DNA from 4 places in the Mesorhizobium sp. UC74_2 genome. Region 4 is predicted to be linked to each of the others. Evidence: riboswitches for the same ligand, from Rfam matches in the RefSeq annotation. Region 4 holds a riboswitch; each other region holds the start of a gene.
The links. Region 4 has a riboswitch for cobalamin ahead of ACFJIU_RS08080 (CbtB-domain containing protein). Riboswitches for the same ligand answer to the same signal wherever they lie in the genome.
Positions count from the first base shown of each region.

Region 1: another riboswitch for cobalamin. It lies ahead of bluB (5,6-dimethylbenzimidazole synthase); the one in region 4 lies ahead of ACFJIU_RS08080 (CbtB-domain containing protein).
Region 2: another riboswitch for cobalamin. It lies ahead of ACFJIU_RS06705 (aromatic ring-hydroxylating dioxygenase subunit alpha); the one in region 4 lies ahead of ACFJIU_RS08080 (CbtB-domain containing protein).
Region 3: another riboswitch for cobalamin. It lies ahead of ACFJIU_RS06760 (ribonucleoside-diphosphate reductase subunit alpha); the one in region 4 lies ahead of ACFJIU_RS08080 (CbtB-domain containing protein).

Region 1 is NZ_CP170562.1:3,381,221-3,388,460, forward strand. Features, by position in the region: gene ACFJIU_RS16450 (winged helix-turn-helix transcriptional regulator) at 1-188, shown strand, start outside; gene ACFJIU_RS16455 (DUF2277 domain-containing protein) at 325-609, opposite strand; gene ACFJIU_RS16460 (exodeoxyribonuclease VII small subunit) at 675-926, opposite strand; partial or broken gene ACFJIU_RS16465 (histone deacetylase family protein) at 930-1,857, opposite strand; cobalamin riboswitch at 2,069-2,256, shown strand; gene bluB (5,6-dimethylbenzimidazole synthase) at 2,302-3,039, shown strand; gene ACFJIU_RS16475 (TetR/AcrR family transcriptional regulator) at 3,044-3,658, opposite strand; gene ACFJIU_RS16480 (MFS transporter) at 3,815-5,035, shown strand; gene ACFJIU_RS16485 (MFS transporter) at 5,139-6,347, shown strand; gene ribB (3,4-dihydroxy-2-butanone-4-phosphate synthase) at 6,500-7,240, opposite strand, start outside.
Region 2 is NZ_CP170562.1:1,417,535-1,424,774, reverse strand. Features, by position in the region: partial or broken gene metH (methionine synthase) at 1-1,341, shown strand, start outside; cobalamin riboswitch at 1,409-1,615, shown strand; gene ACFJIU_RS06705 (aromatic ring-hydroxylating dioxygenase subunit alpha) at 1,730-2,977, shown strand; gene ACFJIU_RS06700 (2Fe-2S iron-sulfur cluster-binding protein) at 2,997-4,088, shown strand; gene ACFJIU_RS06695 (hypothetical protein) at 4,085-4,363, shown strand; gene ACFJIU_RS06690 (aromatic ring-hydroxylating dioxygenase subunit alpha) at 4,412-5,638, shown strand; gene fdhA (formaldehyde dehydrogenase, glutathione-independent) at 5,779-6,969, shown strand; partial or broken gene ACFJIU_RS06680 (GlxA family transcriptional regulator) at 7,089-7,240, shown strand, end outside.
Region 3 is NZ_CP170562.1:1,435,127-1,442,366, reverse strand. Features, by position in the region: gene ACFJIU_RS06780 (FecCD family ABC transporter permease) at 1-785, opposite strand, end outside; gene ACFJIU_RS06775 (iron ABC transporter substrate-binding protein) at 787-1,848, opposite strand; gene ACFJIU_RS06770 (TonB-dependent receptor plug domain-containing protein) at 2,082-4,250, shown strand; gene ACFJIU_RS06765 (TonB family protein) at 4,254-5,429, shown strand; cobalamin riboswitch at 5,501-5,701, shown strand; gene ACFJIU_RS06760 (ribonucleoside-diphosphate reductase subunit alpha) at 5,806-7,240, shown strand, end outside.
Region 4 is NZ_CP170562.1:1,672,701-1,679,940, reverse strand. Features, by position in the region: gene ACFJIU_RS08110 (tyrosine phosphatase family protein) at 1-127, opposite strand, end outside; gene cobD (threonine-phosphate decarboxylase CobD) at 124-1,179, opposite strand; gene cbiB (adenosylcobinamide-phosphate synthase CbiB) at 1,178-2,140, shown strand; gene cobO (cob(I)yrinic acid a,c-diamide adenosyltransferase) at 2,145-2,759, opposite strand; gene cobU (bifunctional adenosylcobinamide kinase/adenosylcobinamide-phosphate guanylyltransferase) at 2,761-3,270, opposite strand; gene ACFJIU_RS08085 (CbtA family protein) at 3,263-4,039, opposite strand; gene ACFJIU_RS08080 (CbtB-domain containing protein) at 4,057-4,236, opposite strand; cobalamin riboswitch at 4,270-4,463, opposite strand; gene ACFJIU_RS08075 (MFS transporter) at 4,543-5,742, opposite strand; gene ACFJIU_RS08070 (MFS transporter) at 5,902-7,209, opposite strand.

The DNA of each region.
Region 1 (7,240 bases), 1.7 Mb from region 4:
CGCGGCAAGGTGCAACCCGCGGCGCGTACGCTCTGACGGCCAAAGGCGCGGCGCTTATTCCCGCCCTGCAGGCGCTCGCACGGTGGGGTGAAGAAGAGTTGCCCGAGCGCTGGACGCCGCCGGAACGGTTCTATGCCGCCCGACCCGTAGATTTCGACAAGCCGTCGGTGGCCCCCTCGGCGTCCTGATCGGCAACATAGCGGCCTGTGCGACCGGAGCGATCACGGCACGACCAGAGCGTTTCCGGTTTTCGGAATGCGGGAACGCTCTAATTTTTTCTCAATTTCAGACGGAAAACCGCTACGCACTTTTCCTTAAACTGCCCTAGGCGGGCACCGGCTTGGGCCCAAAGCGCTCAGCCGACTTGGCGCGGGCTTTTGCCGCCACCTCCTCGCGGTTGCGCGGCGGCTGGGTCGTCTCAAGGACGACAAGCAGCTCATGCGCGGCATTGGCGATGGTGCGCACGGCGTTGTCGAAGGCTTCCTTGTTGCGCATGGAGGGCTTGTTGGAGCCACTGATCTTGCGCACGAACTGCAGCGCCGCCTCGTGAATTTCGGTATCGGTCGCCGGCGGTTCGAAGTTAAACAGCGGCTTGATGTTGCGACACATGGATATCTCTCCCGTTTGATATATCCGGCGTTGCCCCTCGTTCCCGTTAGTGGCCTCTCAGGCTCCTAGTCCCCGTCCAGCGGCTCGGTACCGACCGGCTTGCCGTCACGGGCGAGCCTGATCTTCTCCACCTTGTCCTCGGCGGCCTTGAGCAGGCGATCGCAATGCGCCTTCAGCGCCTCGCCCCGTTCATATATGCGAATCGACTGGTCGAGCGGCACGTCGCCGCGTTCGAGATCGTCGACGATCTTCTCTAACGCATCCAGCGCCTGCTCGAAGCTCATCGCCTTGACGTCCTGGTTCGCTTCCTCAGCCATGGCTCATCCTTTCATCAGGCGGCCGACATGCGCTGCGACCGAAAATGCCAATCCGTGCAGGTCGTAGCCGCCTTCCAGCAAACTGACCAGCCTGTTTGAACTATGACGGCGGGCGCGATCCATCAACTGCCCGGTCGCCCAGTCGAAATCATCCTCGACAAGGTTGATCTCGGCCAACGGGTCACGATGGTGCGCGTCGAAACCGGCCGAGATGATCACAAGGTCCGGCGCGAAAGAATCGATCGCCGGCAGGACACGCGTGTTGAACGCCTCACGAAAGATATCGCTACCCGTCGCCGGCGCCAGCGGCGCATTGACGATGTTGCCGGCGCCAGTCTCGTTTCTGGCGCCGGTGCCAGGATAAAGAGGCATCTGGTGCGTCGAGCAATAGAGCACCGATGGGTCGTCCCAGAAGATGTCCTGCGTGCCGTTGCCGTGATGAACGTCCCAGTCGACGATGGCGACACGCTCGACGCCGTGCTTTTCCTGTGCGTAGCGAGCGGCAATCGCAGCCGTATTGAACAGGCAGAAACCCATGGCGGTGGTTTTCTCGGCATGATGGCCGGGCGGACGCGCGGCCACGAAGACATTGTCGGCCTTGCCGGTGAAAACGTCGTCCACGGCGGCATTGGCGGCGCCGATGGCGGTCAGCGCCGCCTGCCAGGTTTTCGGGACTCGCCACCGTGTCGGAATCGATGACGGCAATACCTTCCTGCGGAATCGCCCTGCGGACGCGCTCGACGAAATCCTTTGGATGGCAATAGAGAACAGTCGTCTCGTCGCCCATCGGCGCCTCGTGCCTGTCGAGGGCGGCAAAGACCTCGTCGTCCAGAATCCGCTCGATAGCGCGCAGCCTGTCCGGTCGCTCCGGATGCCCGGCGGGCGTGATGTGTTCCAGAAAAATCGGATGGGTGTAGAGACGGGTCGTCATGGCGCCACCTTATCAGCAATGGAGATGATGGCCACGCGACAAGCATGAGAGCGTTTCCGTTTTCAACGGAAACGCGGAAACGCTCCAACTTTTGTTTTAACGCGATTCCGGACGCAAAACCGTTGCGCGTTTGCTGGAATTGCTCATCCTGCTGGGGAAAAGGCGTCATCCGACGTCGACATCAGGGCTGTCCTTGCCCGCGAACTCGGCTAGGTTAGCCGCACTGTCAGGTGCCTGCCGCAAGGCGGGAGAATCGGGAACACGGTGAAAATCCGTGGCGTGCCCAACGCTGTGAGGGGGGATCGCTCGGCAAGAGCCACTGTCCGCGCAAGGACGGGAAGGCGCCGGCAAGCGGGACGAACCCGAGCCAGAAGACCGGCCAGGCAGAAATGGTCATCCGCATGGACGGGTGGATGACGCTGTTTCGATCGCAAGGGAAACGCGATGAACACCGTCCGCAACCATACATGCCATACCTCCGGAGATCTTGCCTTCGAGGATTTTGAGCGTGAGGCCATCTATCGCGCCATCTTCACGCGTCGCGACGTGCGCAGCCATTTCCGGCCCGACCCGATCGACGACGCTGTGCTTGCCCGCCTGCTTACGGCTGCGCACCACGCACCGTCCGTAGGCTTCATGCAACCCTGGAACTTCATCGTCATCCGGGACCAGAAACGGCGCGCGGCGGTGCGCGATCTGTTCCTGACAGCCCGAGCCCAGGAACTGCCGCATATCGCGGAGGATCGGCAGGCGCTTTACCGCAAGCTCAAGCTGGAAGGCATCTGCGAAAGCGCGCTCAATCTCTGCATCACCTGCGATCGCTCGCGCAGCGAGAACTCGCCGCTCGGGCGCTGGCACAATCCGCAAATGGATCTCTTCAGCACGGTATGCGCGGTACAGAATTTCTGGCTGGCGGCACGGGCCGAAGGGATTGGCGTCGGCTGGGTGAGCATCCTGAACGCCGAAGCGCTCAGAGACCTGCTCGACATCCCGGATCATGTCGTGCCTGTCGCCTATCTTTGCGTCGGGCACGTCTCGGAATTCGCCACCCGACCCGACCTTGAACGCAATGGCTGGGGCTCGCGCCTGCCGCTCTGCGACCTCGTCATGAGCGAGACCTATGCCGGTGCCGGCGAGGATGTGCTGAAAGCCGCGGCCAACGCGATCGCGGGCAGAGGATGAGAAGTCAGGCAGCAGTCTTGCCGTCCACCAGCAAACCTTCCATGAGCGCGCGAAACGCATTAACCGCCTTTGTCGATATGGCGGCAGGATCATCGGAGTTTGCAATCCACTGCGCAGCATAGAGCGAGGCGCCGCTGATCAGCCGTGCCATCGCTTCAGGATCGATGTCGCGGCGAATAACCCCATCTTCCTTCAGCGCTGCAAGGTTCTTGGTTACCGACAGGATACAGGCGTTGGCATTGGGCCATTGCGCCGGATCACCAAGGACAGCGGGGCCATCACACAGCACGATGCGCTGGACTTCCGGATCGAGCGCCATTTCGACATAGCCGATGTTTTCGTCCATGAAACCCTGCCAGCGCGTCTCGGCCTTGGCGGAGACAGCATTGAGACGCGCCGCCATTTCGCAGTCGATCTGGGCGATCACGGCTTCGAAAAGCCCCTTCTTGTCGCCGAAATGATGATAAAGCGCGCCACGCGTCAGCCCCGCTTCGGCGGTGAAATCATCCATCGATGCGTTCGCGTAACCGACTGTCGCAAAGGCCCGCCGCGCAGAGGCAATCAGTTTCGCACGCGTCTCGGCGATCATTTCGCTGCGGGGTTTATGAGCTGTCCTCATTGGTGTTTCCTTTGCCGCTTCTGCTTTTCACATACGTCGCGTATATTTTTTTACATACACGACGTATATTAATTGACATACGTGACGTATGCAATTATCTCATTCGCATACGCCACGTATGTAAGTGGCGCACCCTCAAAATTCAGGAGTGCTCCCATGCGCAATCCTTATGGTGAAATCTTCAGAGTCCCCGGGGCCAAGGGCTTCGCAGCCGCCGCCTTTTTTGCGCGGCTGCCTATCGCCATGGCTCCCATCGGTATTGTCGCGATGCTGTCCCAGGCGCGCGGCGAGTATTGGCTGGCCGGTGCTGTATCGGCCACCTTCGCCTTGACCAACGCTTTTGCCGCCCCACAGATCTCGCGATGGATCGACCGGCTCGGCCAGACTGCCGTGGCCGCCCCGACCACGGTCATCTCCGTCATCGCCTTCCTCACACTGCTCGCGGCCACCCATTATGACTGGCCGAGCTGGACCCTGTTCGTTTCGGCGTTCCTGGCCGCGGCGATGCCCAGCGTGCCGGCCATGGTGCGTGCGCGCTGGACGGAAAAATTCCGCGATCGTCCCGAGCTCAACACGGCCTTTGCCTTCGAGTCGGTCGCCGACGAACTGGTCTATATTGCCGGCGCCTCGCTTTCGGTAGGCCTCAGTGTGGCGCTGTTCCCGGAAGCCGGCATGCTGGTGAGCACGCTTCTGCTGGCTTTCGGCATGGCCGCCTTCATCCTGCAACGATCCAGTGAGCCCAAGGTCCGGCAGCCGGAGCATGGCAGCAATGGTTCCGCGATCATGCTGCGTCCCGTCCAGATCATCACGCTGGCCCTCATCTTCGTCGGTGCGATCTTCGCCACCGCAGAGGTGAGCTCGGTGGCCATCACCAAGGAGCTCGGCCAGCCGACCGCCGCCAGCCTGGTCATCGGTGTCTATGCCGCCGGCTCCTTTGTCGTCGGCCTCATCATCGGTGCGCTGAACCTCCAGGCCCCGAAACAGCGGCTGCTCGCTCTTTCGATTGCCATCGTCGCCTTGACCACCTTGCCACTGCTCGTCGCCGACACCGTCCCCCTGCTGGCACTCGCAGTCTTCGCCAGCGGCGTGGCGATCTCGCCCACCTTCATCATGGCCTTCGGCCTGATCGAACGGCGCGTGCCCGAGGCCATGCTGACCGAGGGCATCACCTGGGTGATGACCGGCATCGGCATCGGCATGGCACTGGGGGCGTTCGTGGCAGGCTGGGTGGTCGACAATTACGGAGCGCAGAACGGCTTCTGGGTTTCCGTGGCCGCCGGGACGATCTCTTTCGTGATCGTCCTCCTTGGCCAGAAGACACTCGCCGGCGAGACAGACAGCGAATTGTCGCAGGTTGCCCCGCAAACAGCGAAATGATGGTCGCACTTCCAGAAAAGCCCGGACAGGACCAACGAGCCGCCTTCCCAGGCGGCTCGACTGTCTTTGAAATCTCAACTATCTGCGAGCCCCGGGGACTTTGATGCGTAATCCATACAGTGAAATTTTCCAGGCGCCCGGCGCCAAGGCGTTTTCCGCGGCCGGCTTCGTTGCCCGCTTCCCGCTTTCCATGGTCACGCTGGGCATCGTGACGATGCTGTCCGAGACACACGGCGAATACTGGCTTGCCGGTGCGGTCTCCGCCACTTTCGCGCTGGCAAGCGGCCTGATCGCGCCGCAGGTGTCGCGACTTGTCGACCGGCACGGCCAGCGCCGTGTTCTTGTACCAGCGACACTGATCGCTGTTTCGGCGCTGATCGGTCTAATGGTGGCAACCCATCTGAAGGCACCAAACTGGACGCTGTTCGTTTTCGCGATCCTCAGCGGCGCGATACCGAGCTTCAGTTCCTTCGTCAGGGCGCGCTGGACCGAGCTCTATCGCGGCACCTCGAAATTGCATACGGCATTTGCCTTTGAATCCGTCGTCGACGAAGTCCTGTTCATGATCGGTCCGATCCTGGCGATCGGACTCAGCGTCACGGTCTTCCCGGAAGCCGGGCCGTTGGCCGCCACCTTATTCCTTCTCGTCGGCAGCCTCCTGTTTGCCGCCCAGAGATCTACCGAACCCCCAATCCATGAGCCGGAACGCAGCGGCGGTCGCTCCGTCATCCGCCTCGGTTCGCTGCAGATCATCGTCGTGACCTTGGCATCCATCGGCGCGATCTTCGGCACGGCCGAAGTAGCCGCCGTTGCTTTCGCGGAAGCGCAAGGCCACAAGGCAGCTGCCAGTCTCGCTCTGTCGGCCTATGCGGCAGGCTCGCTCGTCGCCGGCCTTGCCTTCGGCATGCTGAAACTCAGGATGCCACTTGCCCGCCAATTGCTGATCACGATAGTGCTGGCCGCGCTGACCACACTGCCGCTCCTCATGGTAGGCACAATCACCATGCTTTCTCTGGTGTTTTTCGTCGCTGGCGTTGCCGTTTCGCCAACCATCATCACCTCGATGGCACTCGTGGAAAAACTCGTGCCTTCCTCCAAGCTCACGGAAGGCATGACCTGGGCGATTACCGGCATTGGCATCGGCATGGCCGCAGGTTCAGCGGCCGCCGGCTGGGTGATAGACACTTATGGGCCGACCAGTGGCTTCCTGTTTTCGATCGCGGCTGGTGTTCTCGCCTTGATTGTCGCGTTGGCCGGGCAAGGCAATCTGCAGCGATCCGTGCGCGACACCAGAGCACCGGCGATGGCTTGAACGGCTCCGGTACGAAACGAAATGGGCGCCAAGCGGCGCCCATTTCGTTTCACAGACAAGCTTTGCGTCCAGAGGGCGCGCGACATCGTAGAGCGTTTCCGTTTTACGCAATTCCAGACGGAAAACCGCTACGCAGTTTTCCTGGAATTGGCCTAGAGGATTTCGGTTTTGGCGATACGGATGCCGAAACCCTCAAGGCCGACATAGTGCCGCTCGCGCGAGGCGATCAGATTGATCGAGGAGATGCCGAGATCCTTGAGAATCTGTGCACCGAGGCCGATCTCGCGCCATTCGTTCTCGCGGCGGCGTGCTTCCTCGTGATCCTCGCGGTCACTACCGCCCTGCCGGTTGCGGCCGCCATGGCTACCGACACCGGTGGACCCTTCGCGCAGATAAACGATGACACCACGCTTGCGCTCTCCGAGCGTCTTCATGATGTCATCGAGCACGGTACGGGTACCGAATACGTCCGTCGTGACATCCTCCAGATGCAACCGCACCGGCACTTCCTCGCCGTCGCGGATGTCACCATAGACGATCGCCAGGTGGTGCATCGCTTCCCAGGGCAAGGAATAGGCGATCGCCGTCGCCTTGCCGCCGGGCGTGTCGATATCGGAACAGGCGACACGCTCGACCAGCGTTTCCTTGCGCTGACGGTAGGCGATGAGGTCCGCCACCGAAACCTGCTTCAGCCCGTGCTCCTCGGCGAAGGCCGCCACTTGGGGGCCGCGCTTGACGGTGCCGTCGTCGTTGACCAACTCGGAAATGACGCCGACCGGCGGCAGTCCGGCCAGCTTGCAGAGATCGACGGCGGCCTCCGTATGGCCGGAGCGCATCAGCACGCCACCTTCGCGTGCGATCAACGGAAAGATGTGACCGGGACGCACGAAATC
Region 2 (7,240 bases), 260 kb from region 4:
AACCGCGCGCAACGAAAAGGTCGATGTGATCGGCCTTTCCGGCCTGATCACCCCGTCGCTGGACGAGATGGTGCATATGGCCTCGGAAATGGAGCGCGAAGGCTTCGACATCCCGCTGCTGATCGGCGGGGCAACGACGAGCCGCGTCCACACCGCGGTCAAGATCCATCCGCGCTACCAGAAGGGACAGGCCGTCTACGTCACCGACGCCAGCCGCGCGGTCGGCGTCGTCTCCAGCCTGCTCTCGCCCGATATGAAGGCCGGCTATGTCGAGACCATCCAGGCCGAGTATCGCAAGGTGACCGAGGCGCATGAGCGCTCGGAACGGGACAAGCAGCGCCTGCCGCTGGCCAAGGCGCGCGCCAATGCCCACAAGGTCGACTGGGCCGGCTACCAGCCGCCGAAACCTTCATTCCTCGGGACCAGGGTGTTCGAAAGCTGGGACCTGGCCGACTCGCCCGCTACATCGACTGGACGCCGTTCTTCCAGACCTGGGAATTGAAGGGGCGCTATCCCAGGATCCTCGAAGACGAAAAGCAGGGGCCGGCGGCACGGCAACTGTTCGACGACGCGCAGGCGATGCTGAAGAAGATCATCGACGAGAAGTGGTTCGCGCCGAAAGCCGTCCTCGGCTTCTGGCCCGCCAATACCACAGGCGATGATATCAAGCTGTTTGCCGACGAAGCCCGGGACACCGAGCTCGCCACCTTCTTCACGCTGCGCCAGCAACTGACCAAGCGCGACGGCAAGCCGAATGTCGCGCTTTCCGATTTCGTCGCCCCCCGCGAGAGCGGCAGGCCCGACTATATCGGCGGCTTCGTCGTGACGGCCGGCATCGAGGAGGTCGCGATCGCCGAGCGCTTCGAGCGCGCCAATGACGACTACAATTCGATCCTGGTCAAGGCGCTGGCGGATCGCTTCGCCGAAGCCTTCGCGGAGCGTCTGCACGAGAAGGTGCGCAAGGAATATTGGGGCTACGCTGCCGATGAAGACCTCGCGCCAGACGACCTGATCGGCGAGCCCTATCGCGGCATCCGCCCTGCCCCCGGCTATCCAGCCCAGCCCGACCACACCGAGAAGGTGACGCTGTTCAACCTGCTCAAGGCGGAAGAGCGGATTGGCGTGCGCCTGACCGAGAGCATGGCGATGTGGCCCGGCTCGTCGGTATCCGGCCTCTATCTCACCCAGCCCGAAAGCTACTATTTCGGCGTCGCCAAGGTCGAGCGCGATCAGGTCGAGGATTATGCCGCGCGCAAGGACATGGCCGTCGCCGATGTCGAGCGCTGGCTTGGACCGATCCTTAACTATGTGCCCTCGCCGATAGCCGAGGCCGCTGAGTAATTCCGCCCTGTCGTCTTTGCACTGCGCCGATGTCGCTTTCGTCATCGCACCGGCACGGCGTCCGTGATCAGATCACCATGTTCAAGGTGCTCTCCGGCGAACCACGCCGGAGGGATAATTGGGAAGCCGGTTTGATGCCGGCGCTGCCCCCGCAACGGTAGCGAAGCTTCTGTCTCGACGACAGACCACTGGGCGAAGGCCTGGGAAGGTGTCGAGACGGTCCCGCAAGGACAGCTTCGGAGCCCGGAAACCAGCCGTGGACTTTTTGGAACTCGACTGATCGCGGTGGGCGGTCAAGAGGCAGAAAGCCGTGCGCCGGTCCAAGACCGTCAAGTACGGCCATCTACCCTCCATCACCACCAGTTCAGTCCTTTGACGAGGACAGGACATGGACGCACGTCATGAAATGCTGAAGCTCATTCGCGCGAGGCGCGATGGCTTCTCGCTGGAACAGCCCTTCTACACCGATCCGGATTTCTTCAAGCTCGACATGGAGCTGATCTGGTATCGCGACTGGCTGTTCGTCGGGCATGATTGCGAGATCGCCAAGCCCGGCAGTTTCTTCACCGTCCAGATCGGCGCCTATCCGATCGTCCTGGTGCGCGACCGCGAGAACAGGATCCGTGCCTTCCACAATTCCTGCCGCCATCGCGGCAGCCGCGTCTGCACCGCCGACAAAGGCACCTCCGCGCGCCTGGTCTGCCCTTACCATCAGTGGACCTACGACCTCGACGGCAAGCTGCTGTTTGCCCGGCAGATGGCCGAAGGCTTTGATCGCAACGACTACGGCCTGAAGCCGGTCGCCTGCGAAAGCGCCGGCGGCTACATCTTCGTCTGCCTGGCCGACCAGCCGGCGGAGTTTGCGCCCTTCCGCCAGATGATGGAGCCCTACTTCCTGCCGCATCGCCTGGCCGACGCCAAGATCGCCTTCGAGAGCACCATCGTCGAGAAGGGCAACTGGAAGCTGGTCTGGGAAAACAACCGCGAATGCTACCATTGCGCGGGCAACCATCCGGAGCTCTGCAAGACCTTCCCGGAAGCCCCGACCGTCACCGGCGTCAACGGTGTCGAGGATGACCCCGAGCTGCTGGAACACTGGGCACGCTGCGAAGCATCGGGACTGCCGTCGCGTTTCGTCATCGATACGGCCGGTCAATACCGCACGACACGCGCGCCGCTGCTGCCGCACGCGGTGAGCTACACCATGACCGGCCAGCGCGCCGTGCAGCGCAACCTGTCCGACGCCGTTGCCACCGACCGCATCGGCACCCTGATGCTCTACCACTATCCGACGACGTGGAATCACATACTGGGCGACCACGCGGTGACGTTCCGCGTTCTTCCCATCAGCGCCACCGAGACGGCGGTGACAACCAAATGGCTGGTGCACAAGGATGCCGTCGAGGGCATCGACTACGACCTCCAGAACCTGATCCACGTCTGGACGCTGACCAATGACGAGGACCGCCGCATCGTCGAGGAGAATGCCTTCGGCATCAACTCGCCGGCCTATCAGCCGGGACCCTATTCCGAGCTGCATGAAGGCGGCGTGATCCAGTTCGTCGAATGGTATGCGCGCTTCATGGAGCCTCGGCTGACCGAAGGTGAAAGACCCGCGCTGCGCAGCGTCGCTTGAGGCCACTGCGATGAACGCCATGACGGGTGTCCACCTCTATCGCCATCTCGACGAGATGACGCCATGGAACGACCGCCTCCAGGTGCTGGAAGTGGCCGGCATCGTCGACGAAGCGCCGGAGGTGAAGACCTTCACCTTCCGCTCGGACGCGCAGACCTGGTTCCGCTACAAACCGGGCCAGTTCATCACGCTGGAGCTGCCGACGGCCGATGGTCCGCTGATGCGCACCTATACGCTGGCCTCGTCGCCATCGCGGCCGTTCTCGATCTCCATCACCGTCAAGGCGCAGGCCGGCAGCATCGGCACGCGCTGGATGTTCGACAACCTCAAGCGCGGATCGCGCATCAAGGCACGCGGCCCAGCAGGCGATTTCTCGCATCACAACCACGCCGCCGGGAAGTATCTTTTCATTTCGGCGGGCTCCGGCATCACCCCGATGATGTCGATGCTGCGCTGGCTGAACGACTGCGCGCCATGGACGGACATCGCCTTCGTCAACTGCGCCAGGCGGCCCGAAGAGATCATCTTCCGCAAGGAGCTGGAACTTCTCGGCGCCAACATGCCCGGCCTGTCGCTCGGTTTCATGATCGAGGAGCGGTCGAGCCGCGAAAGCTGGTTCGGCCATATGGGGCGGATCGACGCCGTCAGGCTGCCGCTTCTGTCGCCCGACTTCCACGAGCGCGAAGTGTTCTGCTGCGGACCCGATCCATTCATGCGTGCCGTGCGCACCATGCTGGAGGCGACCGGCTTCGACATGGCGCACTACCACCAGGAGAGTTTCGGCGCCCCCCCCGTGGAGGTCCCGCCCCCGGCCACCACCGAGGCAGGAGCAGTTGTGCCCGCTGAGGCGACGGTGCCGGTCCGTTTCGCCAGTTCCAATGTCGATGGCCAATGTGTGCCCGGCCAGACGGTGCTACAGGCGGCACGCGCCAGCGGCGTCCGCATCTCGGCGGCCTGCGAGTTCGGTCTCTGCGGCACCTGCCGCGTCAGGAAGGTCTCAGGCGACGTGGAGATGAACCACAATGGCGGCATCCTCGATGAGGAGATCGCCGAGGGATACATCCTCGCCTGCTGCTCAAAGCCACTCACCGCGTTGGAGATCGAGGCATGACCACCCGCGACGACGCAAGAATTGTCGCGGCGCGACCGCGAAAGGTCGACGGCAGGACGATGGCGGCGATCTCGCCGCTGCCGCCACCGGAAGAAGTCTTCGCCGACTGGCTGATGTCCGTGCCGCCAGGCATCTGCCTCGAGATTGCCGCGCAGCGGCAGATCGAACTGATCGACCGTCGCGGCTCCCTTCATCCCGATGTCGCGGTGCTGCGCAGCCTTCTGGCAACTGTCGCCTGTTCCGACGACTGGCCGAGACCCGTTCCCAATCTTTGAAGATCAGACCCGCGCCAGCCCTCCCAAGCCAACGATGAGTAGCCAGCAATGAGCATCGTGCATCTTCACCAATCAGCCGCCGACGACGCCATAGGCGACCTGATCGCGACGCACCGGCCAGGCCACGGCCTGGCCCGGCCGTTCTACATGGATCCGGCGATCTTCGAGCGCGACATGGAGCGCCTGTTTCGCCGGCACTGGCATTGCCTGGCGCATGCCAGCGTCATCCCCAACCCCGGCGACTTCGAGCTGTTCCGACTCGGCGACGAGCAGATCATCCTGACACGGGTGGCCGATGGCACGATCCACGCCATGCTCAACGTGTGCCGGCATCGCGGCGCCGAGGTCTGCACCAAGCCCAAGGGCAATGCGCGGTTCTTCGTCTGCCCCTACCATGCCTGGACCTACGCCAATGACGGCTCACTGCGCGCCGCGCGGCTGATGCCGAAGGATTTCGACCGCAACGAGCACGGTCTCAAGAAGCTGCATGTTCGTGTCGCGTCGGGACTCGTCTTCATCAGCTTCGCCGAGACGCCGCTCGACTTCGATCCGATCGAGCAGGCGCTGCGGACCAGTTGCGGCCAGTATGGCTGGGGCGAAGCGAAGGTGGCGCATCGCGAACTCTATCCGCTGCAGGCCAACTGGAAGCTGGCCGTCGAAAATTACGTCGAGTGTTATCACTGCGGACCGGCACATCCCGAATATTCCCAGACCCATGCGCTGGAGCAGCCGCTCGAGATGATCGAGAAGCTCAACCAGACGATGGAGGCGCGGACTTGCGCGCTGGGCATCGAGGTCGTCAGCGGCGATCGCTGGCAGAACTCGGCAATGGGGCAGGAGGCGATCCACACCTTCCGCTATGCGCTCTACGACGGCGTCTCCACCGGCAGCCAGGACGGCAAGCCGATTGCGCCGCTGATGGGACGGTTCGCCGAATATGACGGTGGCGTCACCTCGATCCATCTCGGCGGCACCACATTCCTCGTCTGCTACCCCGATCATGGCATGATCTACCGCTTCATTCCGAAGACCGCCGATACATGCGAGATGGAGCTGATCTGGCTCGTGCGCGGCGACGCCGAGGAAGGCCGCGACTACGACCTGGAAAAGCTGACCTGGCTCTGGAAGGTCACCACCGAGGAGGACAAGAAGATCATCGAGCACACCGCGCGTGGCGTGCGCTCGCACTATTTCGTGCCCGGCCCGATCGCGCCGATGGAGCACAACGAGCTTCGCTACATCAACTGGTATCTGGAGGAGATCAGCCGCCCGTAGCGAATGACCAGAGCTTGATCTCGAAAAGTGGGAACCCGTTTTCGGAAAAGATCATGCTCCAGCAAAGAGTTAGATCAGCTTGGCGATTCAATCGAACGCCCTCCTGATCCGACTGGGAAAATCCAACTGGGAGGAAGAGCATGAGCAGGAACAGAGGCGTGGTCTATCTGGGCCCCGGAAAGGTCGAGGTCCAGGACATCGACGATCCCAAATTCGCAGCGCCGGATGGCCGGCGCATCGAACACGCGGTGATCCTCAAGGTGGTTTCCACCAACATCTGCGGATCCGACCAGCATATGGTTCGCGGCCGCACCACGGCGGAAGCCGGCCTGGTGCTCGGCCATGAGATCACCGGCGAGATCATCGAAAAGGGCAGCGACGTCGAAATGCTCGAGGTCGGCGATATCGTCTCGGTGCCGTTCAACGTGGCCTGCGGACGCTGCCGTTGCTGCAAGGGGCAGGACACGGGCGTGTGCCTGACCGTCAACCCGGCTCGCGCCGGGGGCGCCTACGGCTATGTCGACATGGGTGGCTGGATCGGCGGGCAGGCCCGCTACGTCATGGTGCCCTATGCCGATTTCAATCTGCTGAAATTCCCCGATCGCGACCGTGCGATGGAAAAGATCCGCGATCTGACCATGCTGTCCGATATCCTGCCGACCGGCTTCCATGGCGCCGTTCGCGCTGGCGCCGGTGTCGGCTCGATCGTCTATGTCGCCGGTGCCGGACCTGTTGGCCTCGCCGCGGCCGCATCCGCCCGCATCCTCGGTGCTGCCGTCGTCATGGTCGGCGATTTCAACAAGGAACGGCTCGCCCATGCCGCCAAGGTGGGTTTCGAGGCCATCGACCTTTCCAAGAGCGACCGGCTGGGCGACATGATCGCCGAAGTCACCGGCTCCAACGAGGTCGACTGCGCGATCGACGCGGTCGGTTTCGAGGCCCGCGGCCATAGCGGCGGCGAGCAGCCGGCGATCGTGCTGAACCAGATGATGGACATCACCCGTGCTGCCGGCTCCATCGGCATTCCCGGGCTCTATGTGACGGAAGACCCAGGTGCTGTCGACGCGGCTGCCAAGCACGGCAGCCTCTCGCTGCGTCTTGGACTCGGCTGGGCCAAGGCGCAATCCTTCCACACCGGGCAGACGCCGGTGCTCAAATACAATCGGCAATTGATGCAGGCCATCCTGCATGATCGCCTGCCGATCGCCGATATCGTCAACGCCAGGGTGATCTCGCTCGAGGACGCCGCGCGAGGCTACGAGAGCTTCGACCAGGGCGCGGCGGTCAAGTACGTGCTTGACCCGCATGGCGATATTTCGAAAGCTGCCTGATCGGGACGACCCAAAAATGTCGCAGCCGTGGCGCAGGCTTTGGGAGAACCGATGGCCTGCGCCTCTTCCCGATGGGAACGGGAGGCTGCCGGATTGTGTTCGAGCCAGGAGATAGATCCATGAATTCCCCGGCAAAGCTGCGCGTGGGTTTTATCCTCGGCCGCTCTTTCACCCTGTCGGCCTTCGCGCTGTTCATCGACACGCTGCGGCTGGCAAGCGACGAGCTCGACCGGTCGGGCCGCGTCAGTGCGGACTGGCATGTGCTGGCAAG
Region 3 (7,240 bases), 240 kb from region 4:
AGCGTCGCGGCAATGATCAGGACGAGCCGGATCCTTCCCGTTTCCACACCCAGCGCCCGCGCCTCCTCATCGTCCAGCGTCATCAGGTTCATGCGCCAGCGCAGCAGCACCATCGGAATGAGACCCATCACCATCACGGGCAGGATCGAGAGGAGGTCACCGCGCGTGACGCTGGCAAGGCTGCCGAGCAGCCAGAAGGTTATGGCCGGCAACTGGTTGTAGGGGTCGGCCAGCACCTTGAGCAGCGAGATGCAGGCGCCCAGCAAGGCCCCGATCGCAATCCCGGCCAGCACGAGCATCAGCATCGGGTCGCGTCCCCGCGCCGCATTGCCGACCAGATAGACAAGTGCCACGGCAGCCAGCCCGCCGGCAAACGACAGGCCCTGGACCGCGAGGACCGGCAGCGAGAAGAAGATGCCACAGATCGCGCCAAGGCTTGAGCCGGCAGAGACCCCCAATATGTCCGGCGAAACCAGCGGATTGCGGAACAGTCCCTGATACACCGCCCCGCTGACGGCAAGCGCAGCCCCGACCAGCAGTCCGCACAGGACACGCGGCAGGCGAACGTTCCACACCACCGTGTCGACGATCGGCGGCTGGCCGCTCTCGCTCCCCGTCAGCCTTGCCGCGACGACGCGGAAAGCCTCCGCCAGGCTGACGCCGTACTGGCCGAATGACAGAGCCGCCACCACCACGAGGACCAGCATCAGACATGCGGCGACCCAGCCCAGCCGGGCTTTCGCCTTGCCGGTCGCCGAGAAAGCTGCCCCTGGTGATTGCGTCATCTTATGGTTTCGGCCGGGCATCCGCGAGCAAGGTGTCCAGCTGCTTGTCCGTCAGCTCGACATGGTAGAACAGCTTGTAGAAGGCGCGCACCGTTGCCGCCAGTTCGCCGGACGATTTTCCCGGATAAAGAACCGAGACCAGCCACGGCACGCCGATGAGCCGGTTGATGCCGGGAGGGGAATCGAACCAGCCGAACGGCAATGTCGGCGTGTGGTAGACACGCCGCTTCTGGACCGCGCCGATGCCCGACCATGACGGATCCTTGAGGATGGCTGCCTGGGCATCCGCGTCGAGCGTCAGGATCACGTCGGGGTTCCAGGCCAGGAGCTGTTCGAGGGAGACATTCGCCAGGCTGCCCTTGCCGGCGGCATCGGCGACACTGTGTGCTCCCACCGCGCCAAGGATTTCCGTGGTGATCGAACCGGCCAGGCCGGTTTCGAGCCCCTTCGGTCCGCGCCCGTAATAAACTTTCGGGCGTTCATTCGCCGGAAGAGTAGCCAGCAGCGAATCCATGTCCTTGAGCGTGGTTGCGGCATAGGCGGCGAGTTCCTCACCGCGCTCCGGCACGCCCAGCAGATCGGCGGTCTTGCGCAGCGTTTCAACGGATTTGGCAAAGGAGCCGTCGATCAGGACGTAGGGAATCCCGGTCTGCTCCTGCACCCGGTCCGCCAATGATGCGTAGGTCGCGTCGACCGTGCCGACATCGATGATGATGTCCGGCTTCAGCGAGAGCACCAGTTCCAGATTGGCGGTATTGCCCTTGCCGGTCAGCCGGCCATAGGCGGGCAGGTCCCTGTAGGGCGCGGCCAGGAATTCCTTTTCCCCGGCGCCCGGCTCGCGCACCCAGCCGACCATCTTGTCGGGCGCCAGCACATACAACAGCGTGGAGGCCGGCGGGCCTGCCGCCAGCACGCGCTCCACACGTTCAGGCAATGTGACGGAACGCCCCGCGGAATCGACGATCGTGCGGCCTGCGGCCTGCGCGGATGCGGCCGCCGCCACGCCAAGGCATAGAAGCAGGAATGCCTGCGAGAGCCGCGCCAGAAATCCCCGTCGATCCATTTTTCGTCCCCTCGCACGCTTCGAAATCAGCACGATTGTTATTTCTGTTCTGACATATCGGTCAAGGAAGGGGATTGCTGGCCTACTGCAATAAACTGTTTAGCGCAGACCACTGCCTTGACGGGATACATGTTCTTTGTATTTGTCCGTATATTACGCTTACAAATTGGGAGGACGCCCTGTCGTCACGTTGGCGGCGGGCAAGTCCGATCGGGGCATTGAGGGGGATTTTCATGAAGCGACTTTCGTCGACGACTTTGCTCGTCCTTTTGACAACCGCTGCCGCACTGCCGGTTGCTCATGCGCAGCAGCAGGGCGGGAACGTCGAAAAGAAAAAGGACGACGCACCTGCTGCGCCCGCCCGTGCGGGCACTTCCCCCGTCTTCGAGCTCGGCGAGATCATCGTCTATGGCGCCGCCGCCGGCACCTCTTCCGACATTGGCGGTCAGTCGGTGTCGCGCAGTGTGGTGACGGCAAAGGACATCCACAAGAGCAACCGCAACACGCTCGACGATGCGCTGGCAGCCACGCCGGGGGTCGAGGTCTCCAACACCGGCGGCAGCCGCAACGAAAGGCTGATCTACGTTCGCGGCTTCGATCGTTTCCAGGTGCCGCTCTATATCGACGGCATCCGTGTCTATCTGCCGGCCGATAACCGTCTCGACTACGGCCGCTTCCTGACGCCGGACCTTTCCGAGATCCAGGTGCAGAAGGGGTATGTCTCGGTGCTGAGCGGGCCTGGCGGCATGGGCGGCGCCATCAACCTCGTCACCAGGAAGCCGACCAAGGAATTCGAAGGCGAACTGCGCACCGGCGTCGACCTCGGCAACACCGGTGATCTTTCCGCGTTCACGACATCCGGCTGGGTCGGAACCAAGCAGGAGAAATTCTATCTCCAGGCCAGCGGTTCATTCCGCAACAGCGACGGCTGGTTCCTGCCGCAGGGCTTCAATCCGGCCCCGGTCGGCATCGGCGGGCCCGTGGAGGATGGCGGCCGCCGCGACTTCTCCAACGTTCGCGACTGGCGTGCCAACTTCAAGCTCGGCTACACGCCGAACGAGACCGACGAATACGTCATCAGCTACACCAAACAGCAGGGTGAGAAGGCCGCGCCCTACAGCATCTACGAGCCGGTGCGGGGTATCACGCGGACACCGCTGCCGGCGGGCGCCGCCTACCAGCGCGACTGGGAATGGCCGCGCTGGGACATCGACTCGCTGGCCTTCTACTCGCATACGCAACTCGGCGATGAGTCCTACGTAAAGACCAAGGCCTACTACAACACCTTCTACAACCTGCTTTCGGCCTATGACGACTCGACCTTCACGAGCCAGAAGCAGGCGCGCGCCTTCAACAGCTACTATGACGACAGCGCCTATGGCGTCAGCGTCGAGGCCGGTACCGAACTCATCCCGATGAACACACTCAAGGGCGCCGTTCACTACCGCCGCGACGACCATACCAACTGGGATCACAACCAGCCAGGCACTTCAGCCTTCGTCGACCCGAAGCAGACGAAGCTGGAGGACACCTGGTCGGTGGCGGTCGAAGACACCTTCCACGCAACCGAGCGCCTGGATTTCGTCGGTGGCATCAGCTACGACAAGAACAAGCTGATCAAGGCTCAGAAATACGACTCCGCCAGCAAGAAGATGTCCGAATATCCGCATGGCGGCAGCTCGGCATTCAACTGGCAGGGAGCGGCGATCTATCGCTACAGCGATGCGTCGGAATTCCACGCCAGCATTTCCTCGCGCACCCGCTTCCCGACACTGTTCGACCGGTTCAGCACCCGCTTCGGCGACGCCCTGCCGAACCCGGATCTCAGCCCCGAGCGCGCCGTGAACTACGAGCTCGGCTGGGCCGGCAAACCGACCGAAACGCTGAAGATCGGCGGCTCGGTGTTCTACAGCGACGTCTCCGACGTGATCCAGTCGGTGAGTGTTGGTGGCGGGAAAGTCCAGAGCCAGAACATCGGCGACGGCCGTTACCATGGTGTCGAAGTCTACGGTGAATGGGACGTGCTTTCCAATCTGACCGTGGGTGCGAGCTACACCTATCTGAAGCGCAAGCTTTCCGATCCGGTCAGGCCCGGCCTCAAGCCCATCGGCACGCCGGAACACAGCGCCTATCTCTATGCCGACTGGGTGCCGTACGAGAATTTCACCGTGTCGCCCAACGTCGCCATCTACAGCTCACGCTGGTCGACGGACCGGCTGGAGACCGCGTTCTTCGAAACCAAGGGCTTCGCGCTGGTCAATCTCAACATGAACTACAAGCTGAACGACAATTTCGAGTTCGACTTCGGCGTCAGGAACATCTTCGACAAGAACTACCAGCTTGCCTACGGCTTCCCGGAACAGGGCCGCACCTTCTACCTGAACTCGGCCATGCGGTTCTAGGGCATGGCCAGGCCGGCGAGATCGCGCGCGCGGAAATCCGCGCGCGGCGCCGGCCCTGCTTCGCCCGTCCCGGCGACCGACGACAAGGCGGCGCCGGAAATTCCGGCGCCGCGACCCGACAGCGATGACGCCGTCCCGAACACCGCAGCACCGGAACCTGAGTCCGGCGAAGAACCGTCAGGCGACCGCAGCGAAGCGCAGCGCTGGCTGCTGGGTGGCGTGGTCTCCGTCGCAGCCCATATCGGCGCCGGGCTCTATCTCGCCGCGTTAACCCTGCCTCCCGCCACCGATACGGGCATCGTCGACTCCATCTCCGTTGAGTGGGTGCCTCCGGACGTATCCGAGGCTGCCCTGAAGGCCGAGCGGCCCGCGGATGCAGTCGACGAACCGGCACGCTCCGTTCCTCGGCCTGACATCGAAAAAGCGCCGGAAAAGCCCTCGTACGACGAACCGAGGCAGGCCGATCCGCTCCCTGAAGACGACAAGCCCCCGACGACCAAACCCGCGCGGCAGCCGCGACAGGAAACAGCGGAAACCAGAACCGAAGCACCGCAGCCGAAGCAGGAAGCCGCCCCTGCACCACAGGTTCTCCGCTCCGCGCAGCAAAACGTGCCAGCCGTGCCGGCCGTCACGAAGGCGCCGGAAAGCAAACCCGCCCGCCCGGTCGAGAAGCCCGGCGCCGCGCGACAGGAAACCCGAAAGGCCGAGAACAACAGCCGCTCTCGCAAACTCGAACGGGCAGAGCCCGCCAGGCCGGTTCGCCAGCAGCGCAAGAGCGCGCCGAAGAGGACCGTGGCAGCCGATGGGTCCGGCTCATCTGAAAAAGCCGTTCGGCCGGCGGCGGTTTCGCCGAAGCAGGCAACCTCCACGGGACCCGCGAAGGCAGCCGGACGCGGCGCGGTATCACCTGCGCAATGGCAGGCCAAGGTCATCGCCCATATCCGCCGCTTCAGGCAATATCCCCCGGGCGCCAGTGGTTCTGCGTCGGTTCGCGTGCAGTTGCGCATCAATGCCCAAGGCGTCGTAAGATCGGCTTCGGTCGCGGGCTCCTCCGGCAATGCGGCCCTTGATCGCGCTGCGATCGAGACCGTGAAGCGAGCCTCCCCTGTACCCGCCCCGCCACCTGAAATAGCCCGCTCCTCGATGACGCTGGCGATCACGATCAGTTTCAAGCGCTGAACCGCCAAAATGCCTTGTCGGCAAATCCGCGACCATCCATACCAGTCGTTGACATCGAGTCGCTGTTCTATACTAGATATCGGAGTCGAGGTTCTCCCGAGTCGTCTGGTTCGGGAGCTAAGAGGGAAGCCGGTGCAAAACCGGTGCTGCCCCCGCAACTGTAAGCAGTGAGCCCGCGTCGAAAAATGCCACTGGTGCCGTAACGCACCGGGAAGGCCGACAAGGGCGACGACCTGTGAGCCAGGAGACCTGCCGCGACGAACGAGAACGAACCTCGGGCGGGGTGTCCCGGCGGTGCGCGTGGCCGGGCGTCGCTGCGTCCCGAATGGCCAATGCGTTCCCCCAAAATCCCCGCCCACAACGCCACGGGGATGACATGGCAACGACTGCAGCGCTCACCACGAACGGAGCTCCCAAGGCCCCACCGATCGGCGAAAGCCATCATTCGCCTCAGGCCGAGCCCGGCTACAAGGTGATACGCCGCAACGGTTCGGTGACGCCGTTCGATGCGACGAAAATCGTGGTGGCGCTGACCAAGGCTTTCCTCGCAGTCGAAGGCTCGAGCGCGGCGGGCTCGCGGCGTGTGCATGACGTTGTCGAGGACCTGGCCGGACAGGTGGTTGCGGCGCTGACGCGCCGCTTCGAAGCCGGACGCACTTTCCATATCGAGGAGATCCAGGATCAGGTCGAACTGGCGCTGATGCGCGGCGAACACCACAAGGTGGCGCGCGCCTATGTGCTTTATCGCGCGGAGCGGGCGCGCGAGCGCCTGGCGGACAAGGCGGATGCGGTCGCGCCGGGCGGATCGCTCAACGTGAAGGGCGAAGACGGTGCCCTTGCACCGCTCGACGAAGCCCGCTTCTCGCGCGTGGTCGAAGAAGCCTGCGCCGGCCTGGAAGCCGTTTCGCCCGAGGCCATCCTCACCGAGGCACGCCGCAATCTCTATGACGGCATCACGCGGGATGAACTGTCGCTGGCGCCGATCCTGGCCGCACGCACGCTGGTCGAGACCGAGCCGAACTATGCCTTCGTTTCGGCCCGCCTGCTGCTCGACCGCCTCCGCCGCGAAGCCCTGAGTTTCGTCACCGGGCGCAGCGAGCAGGCAACCCAGGCCGAGATGGCGGGGCGCTACGCCTCCTATTTCCCGGAATTCATCACGGCCGGCATCGAAGCCGAGTTGATCGATCCGGAACTCGGCCGCTTCGACCTTGCCCGGCTGGGTGCGGCGCTGAAGCCCGAACGCGACCTGCAGTTCCAGTATCTCGGCCTGCAGACACTCTACGACCGCTATTTCCTGCACACGAAGGGCAAGCGTTTCGAGCTGCCGCAGGCCTTCTTCATGCGGGTCGCCATGGGGCTGGCGGTGCGCGAGATCGACCGCGAGGCTCGGGCCGTCGCGTTCTACGACCTCTTGTCCTCCTTCGATTTCATGGCGTCGACGCCGACGCTGTTCAATTCCGGCACGCTGCGGCCGCAGCTGTCGTCATGCTTCCTGACCACCGTCGCCGACGACCTCGACGGCATCTTCAAGGCGGTCAAGGACAATGCGCTGCTCGCCAAATATTCCGGCGGCCTCGGCAATGACTGGACGCCGGTGCGTGGCCTCGGTGCGCACATCAAGGGCACCAATGGCGAGAGCCAGGGCGTGGTGCCGTTCCTGAAGGTGGCCAACGACACCGCCATCGCCGTCAACCAGGGCGGCAAGCGCAAGGGCGCGGTGTGCGCCTATCTCGAGACCTGGCATGTCGACATCGAGGAATTCCTCGACCTGCGCAAGAACACCGGCGACGATCGCCGCCGCACGCATGACA
Region 4 (7,240 bases):
GGTTTTCGGGCCGGATGGCTGCCGGACGCACCATGTCCGTACCAGCCGCCAGCAGGGACAGCAGCCGCTCGGCACCGACACGATTGACCGTGGTTTCGACCTTGGAGAGCGGGCAGACGATGATCATGCGCGTATCCTGTTTTGTGAACCATCGGTCTTTGCAGCCCAGCCGGCAAGTGCAGCATCCAGCCGTTGCCACTCGTCTTCCGAACCCGGCAGGCCAGAACGCAGCGTGTGCGGTCGTTCAGCGAAATGCCGCAACAGTATGCCCTGTCGGCCGAGCGCCCGGAACAGGCCAGGCGCATCGCCGAAATCGAGATAGCGGAACAACGACGTTCCACCGGCGACCGGCACGCCATGACGCACAAACAACGCATCGAGCCGTGTGGCATCCTCGCTCAATTGCCGCCGCATCGCTTCTTGCCAGGCAATATCGCCTAGCGCGCGAATACCGTACTCCAGCGTCGGCCCTGCCACGGCCCAGGGACCAAGCTGGCTCTCGAGCCGTGCGGCAGTCGCCCGATCCGTCAGCGCAAACCCGAGACGCACGCCGGCAAGTCCAAAGAACTTGCCAAAGGAACGCAGAATCACCAGTCCGCCATGTCCGGCATCGGCGGCGAGACTCGCATCGCACGGGCCGACATCCATGAAGGCTTCGTCGACCACGAGCAGGCCAGCTTTTGCTTTCATGGCATCGGCGAGCTTGAGCAACCGCTCGCGCGGAACGATGCGTCCGTCCGGATTGTTGGGATTGACCAGGATGGCGACATCCGCCTCGGCCAGCGCATCGAAATCAGTGGTTTCGGCAACGACATGGCCGGCGATGGCGGCTGCCCGTGCGTGCTCGGCATAGGTCGGCGACAGCACCAAAACGCGTCCCGCATTCACCAGCGAGGCGACACGCGGCAACAGGATTTGTGTGCCGGGGCCTGCGACGATGTTTGCGGCCGAGGGCGCACCATAGGTCGCTGCTGCAGCCGCCAGCAATTCGGCCAGGCGCGCAGCTTCCGGCAATCGGGTGAACGCTGTGGCGGGCGGATCGAAAAGCGGATAGGAGTGCGGATTGATCCCGGTCGAGAGATCGACAAACGGCTCCGGTGCATCAGGAAACAGCGCCCGGGCCCGGCCAAGGCTTCCGCCGTGATCAACTGCCGCAATTGCCTCGCCTGGAAGCCTCATGTCCGCCCTGACCGCCTTTCTGTCGCTGCTGATCGAAGCTCGGCTCGGCTATCCGGACCGGCTGTTTCGCGCCATCGGACATCCGGTGACGTGGATCGGCGCCCTGATATCCTGTCTCGATCGCAGGCTCAACAGCGCCGCCGACAGCGACGCGGCGCGTCGCATCGCCGGCCTGTTTGCGCTACTGCTCATCGTTGCCGTGCCGGCGATGATCGCTCGGATCGCTGAGTCTGCCCTGCTGGCCCTGCCATTCGGCATTGTCGTCGTTGCGCTGCTGGGAAGCTCGCTGCTGTCGCAGAAAAGCCTCGCCAGCCATGTCGAAGCAGTGGCTGATGCGCTTGACAGCGGCGGCGTTGTCGCAGGGCGAAAAGCAGTGTCGATGATCGTCGGCCGAGATCCGGAAAAGCTCGATGAAGCCGCTGTCGGACGGGCTGCCATAGAGAGCCTGGCAGAGAATTTTTCCGATGGCATTGTTGCCCCCGCCTTCTGGCTTGGCGTCGGCGGCCTGGCCGGCGGCGCTGCCTACAAGGCCGCCAACACCGCGGATTCGATGGTTGGCCACCGTACCGAGCGCCACGAGGCTTTCGGCTGGGCCGCGGCGCGCTTTGACGATCTGGTCAACCTGCCCGCTTCACGCCTGACCGGCCTCCTGATCGTTGCCGCCGCGTTTTTCATCAAGGGTGCCGATCCAGCCGAAGCTTGGCGCGCCATGCGCCGCGATGCACGCCATCACCGTTCGCCCAACGCCGGCTGGCCGGAGGCCGCGATGGCTGGCGCCCTGGGGCTCGCGCTTGCCGGCCCGCGTTCTTATGGCGGTGTTCTGGTGGAAGGCCGCCATATGGGAGAAGGCGGCCGCACCGCCGTTACCAGCGCCGACATCCGCCAGGCGCTAAGACTTTACTGGACCGCCGACATGCTGCTCGTCGCGCTGTTTGGCGTGATTGCACTGGCGCTCTGGTAGGCCTTTAGAATTCAATTCCCTGCTGCGCTTTCACGCCGGCGGAAAAATGATGCTTTGTCGCCCCCATCTCGGTGACGAGATCGGCAGCTTCCGTGAGCGCCGGCTTGGCATTGCGGCCGGTAACGACAACATGCAGGTCTTCCCGCCGCCCCTTCAGGGCAGTCACGACACGATCGACATCCAGATAGTCGTAGCGCAGTGCGATGTTGAGTTCGTCCAGCACCAGCAGGCTGATGGACGGATCGGCCATCAGCTCTTCCACCTTCATCCAGGCAGCTTCTGCGGCGGCAACATCCCGCTTCAGGTCCTGCGTTTCCCAGGTGAAGCCTTCGCCCATCGAATACCAGACCAGCCGATCGCCGAACGCCTTGAAAGCATCCTTCTCACCGGTGTGCCATCTGCCCTTGATGAACTGAACCACACCGACGCGCCGGCCGTAGCCCAGCATGCGCAGTGCCAGCCCGAAGGCAGCCGTGGTCTTGCCTTTGCCGGGACCGGTGTTGACGATGAGCAGGCCCTTCTCGATGGTCTTTTGCGCCACCTCTGCGTCCTGCACCGCCTTGCGCTTGGCCATCTTGGTGCGATGGCGCTCGGCTTCGCTGTCATCGATCTCGACCATGTCATTTCACCTTGAGTGGCAGGCCGGCAACGGTCAGCACCACATCGTCGGCCACCGCCGCAACCTGCTGGTTGAGACGCCCGGCAGCATCTCGGAAGCGACGCGCCAACGCATTGTCCGGCACGATGCCAAGCCCGACTTCATTGGACACCACGAACCACCGACCGCGCGGTTTCGACAGTGTGGCGGTCAGCCTGGCGCATTCGTCCTCGATATCATGCCCGGCCAGCATGTGATTGGTCAGCCAGAGCGTAAGGCAATCCAGCAGTACCGGTCGCCCGGCAGGCAGGCGCACCAGCAATTCGACGAGGTCGAGTGGCGCGTCCGCCGTTTCCCAGCCTTCGCCTCGACGAGCACGATGATGCGCGATGCGTTCGCGCATCTCGTCGTCGTAAGCCTGAGCGGTCGCGATATACGTCCAGGGCGCCGGCAGCGCCGTAACCAGTTTTTCGGCATGCGCGCTCTTGCCGGAGCGCGCACCGCCGATGATGAAGGTCAGGCGATCAGGCAAAGCTGTCGCGAAGGCTCGATGCCTGCCCGGTAAAGCGGCCGCGCACAACGCCAACGACCGCACCCAGCACAACCCAGAACACCAGGTTGGTCAGCGTAACCGCCACCACGAACTGGTGATGCAGGCCTTCCGGGATCGGCGTGTCGTAGCTCTCCGGCTGCGGCGCGCCAACGACGTGAGGCGCGACGATCAGCACGATCGCGAGCACGGTAAGCGGCAAGGATCGGCGGAAGGCGATGAGCGCAAGGCCAATGGCCGTGGCGACGACGGTGGAGATCCACCAGGCTTGCCTTGGCAGCAAATCGGCAGCAGGCATCGCCGGCAATTCCGGCGGCAGGCCAAGGCCTGGCGCAAGCGTAAAGACGGCAAAACCGGCAAGCCCCCAGAACACACCCTGGCGCCAGTTGCCGATGCCGCCGGCGAATTCCGAGAAGGCGACAAGGATCAGCGCGAAGCCGATACCGGTTACGACATTGGAGAGTACGTTGAACGAGAACCGCTCGATGCCGTCGGCGGGTGCCCAACCTTCCTCTTCCTCGGCCGGAGCAGCCGCGGGCGCTGGCGCAGCCGAACTCATTGCGTTGGTCCCGGCATCGGCAGCGGGGGCTGCAGGCGCAGCCGCATGTTCATGGCCGCCGGCGGCCTGTTCATAGACTTCCGCCTTCAGGATCAGGGGAACGGTTGCATAGGCCTGCAAGCAGGCGAGAACGATGCCGGCCAACAGGCCCGCTATCGCCGCGACAAACACGACGTTGCGAAAAACAGACATGGTGGGTTCCCCCTGGGTTAGTGGCAGGGGAACGCCATCGAGTGGCGTGCGTCGTGGGCGGCGTTGTGCACGGCCTCGATATGCGAGAAGCCGGTGAAGCCGATGACGAAGATGCCGAGCAGGCCAGCCATTGCCAGCTGAAGGAAGCGCGACTGCGAAGAGGTCGAAGCGCCGAGAGAAACGGAAGCGGTATTCATGGTCTGTCCTTTCGCCCTCCACCCGAGGGCATTACCGTCATTGCCGTCGCCGGCAGGTCTCCTGGCTTGCGGATCAGCGCCCTTCTCCACCTTCCCGAGACAAGCCTCAGTGGCATTGGAGAGGACTACCGCTCACAGTTGCGGGGGCAGCCACGGCTTCGGATGGTTTCCCCCTCCCCACCGTATTCCCTCTTGGTCCCGAAGGGACCGACGACGGCGGGAACTATAGAAAGAATTCTGGCGCCCGGCAAACCAAATTCCGCCATCGCCAGACGCATCCGCGTCATTGGTGACCGGCTGTCGTCGCTACATCGATTTCGGCAGATATCTCCAGGTAACAATGGCGCAGACGGCAGCAAGGCAACCAAGTGTGGCGAAAACCGATCCCAGGCCGAAGAAGGCCAGCACCAGCGAATAGACCAAGGGTGGTGTCAGCTCCGAGAAATCGAGGTAGGTGCGGTAAACTGCAGCCATCTGCGGCCGCTCGTAGGCGCGCACCGAGCGCATGAAGGCGGTGGAGCCGATCGCATCGAGTGCGATGGTGAACAAGGCGCCGACCAGGAGCAGGCCGGCGGTGGCGAGCGGGATGAGTTCGCCGATGGCGCCGGCAAGCCACAGCGACACCGCCATCCCGGCAAAGGCGAGCGTCATCACGTTGCGTGCACCATAACGCTTGCCTGCCCTGCCCCAGAAAATGGCAGCGAACAGGAGAGCGTTGCCGGCCGAAACCAGCAAGCCCCCGGCAAGTTCACCCTGGCCGGTAATGACCATGAACAGCGGGCCGTAGACAAAGAACGTGGTCCAGTAGCAGGAACGGCCGAAAGCGATAAGCCAGGCCAGCCGCAACCGGGGCTGGCTGACGAAGCGCCCGATATTGGCGAAGGGATTGATGGGGCGGCTCTTGCCCGGCACGATCATCGGATTGTCGCCAAGCCGGTAGTACCAGAACAGCGCAAGCAGGCAGAGTGCAAAAACGGCCACGGCTCCATGCGCAGCATAAATGCCGTAGCGTGTGTAGAGGAAGATGCCGAGCGTCGGGCCGCTCGTCCAGGCGATCATCGACCACGCCATACGCAGGGACTCAGCCTGCATGAGGTCGGTCTTGCGGATATGGTCCATGATGTAGAGGTTGAGCGTGATCGACAGCGCACTCGCGCCCATTACCCGGCAGAGCATGCCGATGATCTGACCAGGCAGCGAATGGGTGACGAAGAACAGCGAACCGATCGCAAGCAGCAGCGCACCGGCTGTGTAGACCCATCTGCGTGCGAAGCGGTGGATCAGCATCGGCATGAACAGCGTGACCGAGAGACCAAGCAACGAGACGATCGTATAGAGGATCGAGACCGTCTGCTCGTTCCTCAGGATCTCATAGGCCTGGATCGGGATAACCGAGGCAACCGTGGCTCGCGCGGCGGATTCGATGGCGTAAAGCGAAGCAAAGGTGCGCGCGTCCGCCGGCGGAACCGCCGGTAGCCAGATCGGATGGCGGACATGCGTGGACATGGATTCCCAAACTAACGACTCGCAACGGGAAATCTGCGTCGCCGATGGCCGGGCCGGTAGCAGGAAACCGACGCGCTAGCGCCGGAATGCGAAGCCGGCCAACCACTTTGCACCGGCTGGCACAACGATAGGCTGCCGCATCAAGCCTGTGAGGATCGATCAGTGCGTTCTTCGTGAGCCTGGATCGACAAAGGCCACGGCAACCGCGGCCGCCAAGGCTATCGCAGAGACGATCAACATCGAGCTCAAAAGCGTATTGACAGTTCCCGACGCGCCGAGGAACTGCCCCGCCACCGCGACGATCAACGCCCCGCCACCGATCGACATTGCTGCTGCCAGTCCCGCTGCGGTGCCTGCCATGCCCTTTTGGATTGTCATGGCCCCCATATTGGCGGCGGGCAGCGTCAACCCATTGCCAAGGCCGATGAACATGCACGGGCCGAAAAACGCCAAGGGATGCGTCATATCGAACGCGGACAGAACCAGGCCAAACAGGAGCCCGACACAGGTCAGCAAACGAGCAGCGATGAGCAATGTGGCCCGAGGCACCCTCAAGCCATAACGGCCGGTCAGAAAACTGCCGCAGACAAAGCCCGCGGGCACCATCCCCATGAAAAGGCCGAGCAGCGCACTCGATCCACCGACCACCAGAGGTGCACCGGCCAGGAAGATGTAAAGTATCCCGGACGATGAGGCCATCACGACTATGTAAGCCCAGAACACAACCGAACTTAGCAGCCGTCCATATGAGCCGAGATAGACCCCGCTTCGCCTGACTGGAGAGAGTGTCTCGCTCAGTTCTCGTTTCGACAGAGAGAGAATAATTGCGCCGAAGGCCGCAAGAACGACAAAGATCGTCCGCCACCCCAAGAGTTCATCCAGCGTTCCTCCTAAGGTAGGACCGAGCATCGGCGCCAAGGCCCATGCCATCGCGGCGTAGCCCACCCTGCTCGTCCCCTCATATTCATTCGATGTCTCTTTGATGGCGACAAGAGCCACGCAAAAGCAGGCGGCAATCGAAGCTTGCATTGCGCGGAACACGAGGAAAACAACAATATCAGGGGCTAGCGCGCAACCGATAGAAGCCAGAATGAAGAGCGAGAGCGAGACCAGCGCCACGGGTCTGCGTCCGTAGCGATCCAACATCGCGCCAGAGATCAGTTCCACGAGCGCGGTCACAATCGCATACCCCGCGACCGCAAGGCTGATCAGCTCGAAGTCCACACCAAATTCCATCGCGATCTTGGGCAGCGACGGCGATATGATGTTGACAGGCAGCACCGAGAGTGCGGACAGCAGGACAAGAATGACAAATCGAGATTTCGAAATGCTGCCCGCAGTCCCCGCACCCGGTATACCCGTGTCCGGGAAATGACGATCTTTCGTCATGATCGCGTCCTTGATTTTGTGGAGGTTGGCGGATCGGACATGGCCGACCCGATCCGACGGCAATAAAAAAGGCTCCATCAGGAGCCTGTTTGCCGCGCATGGGTGCTTT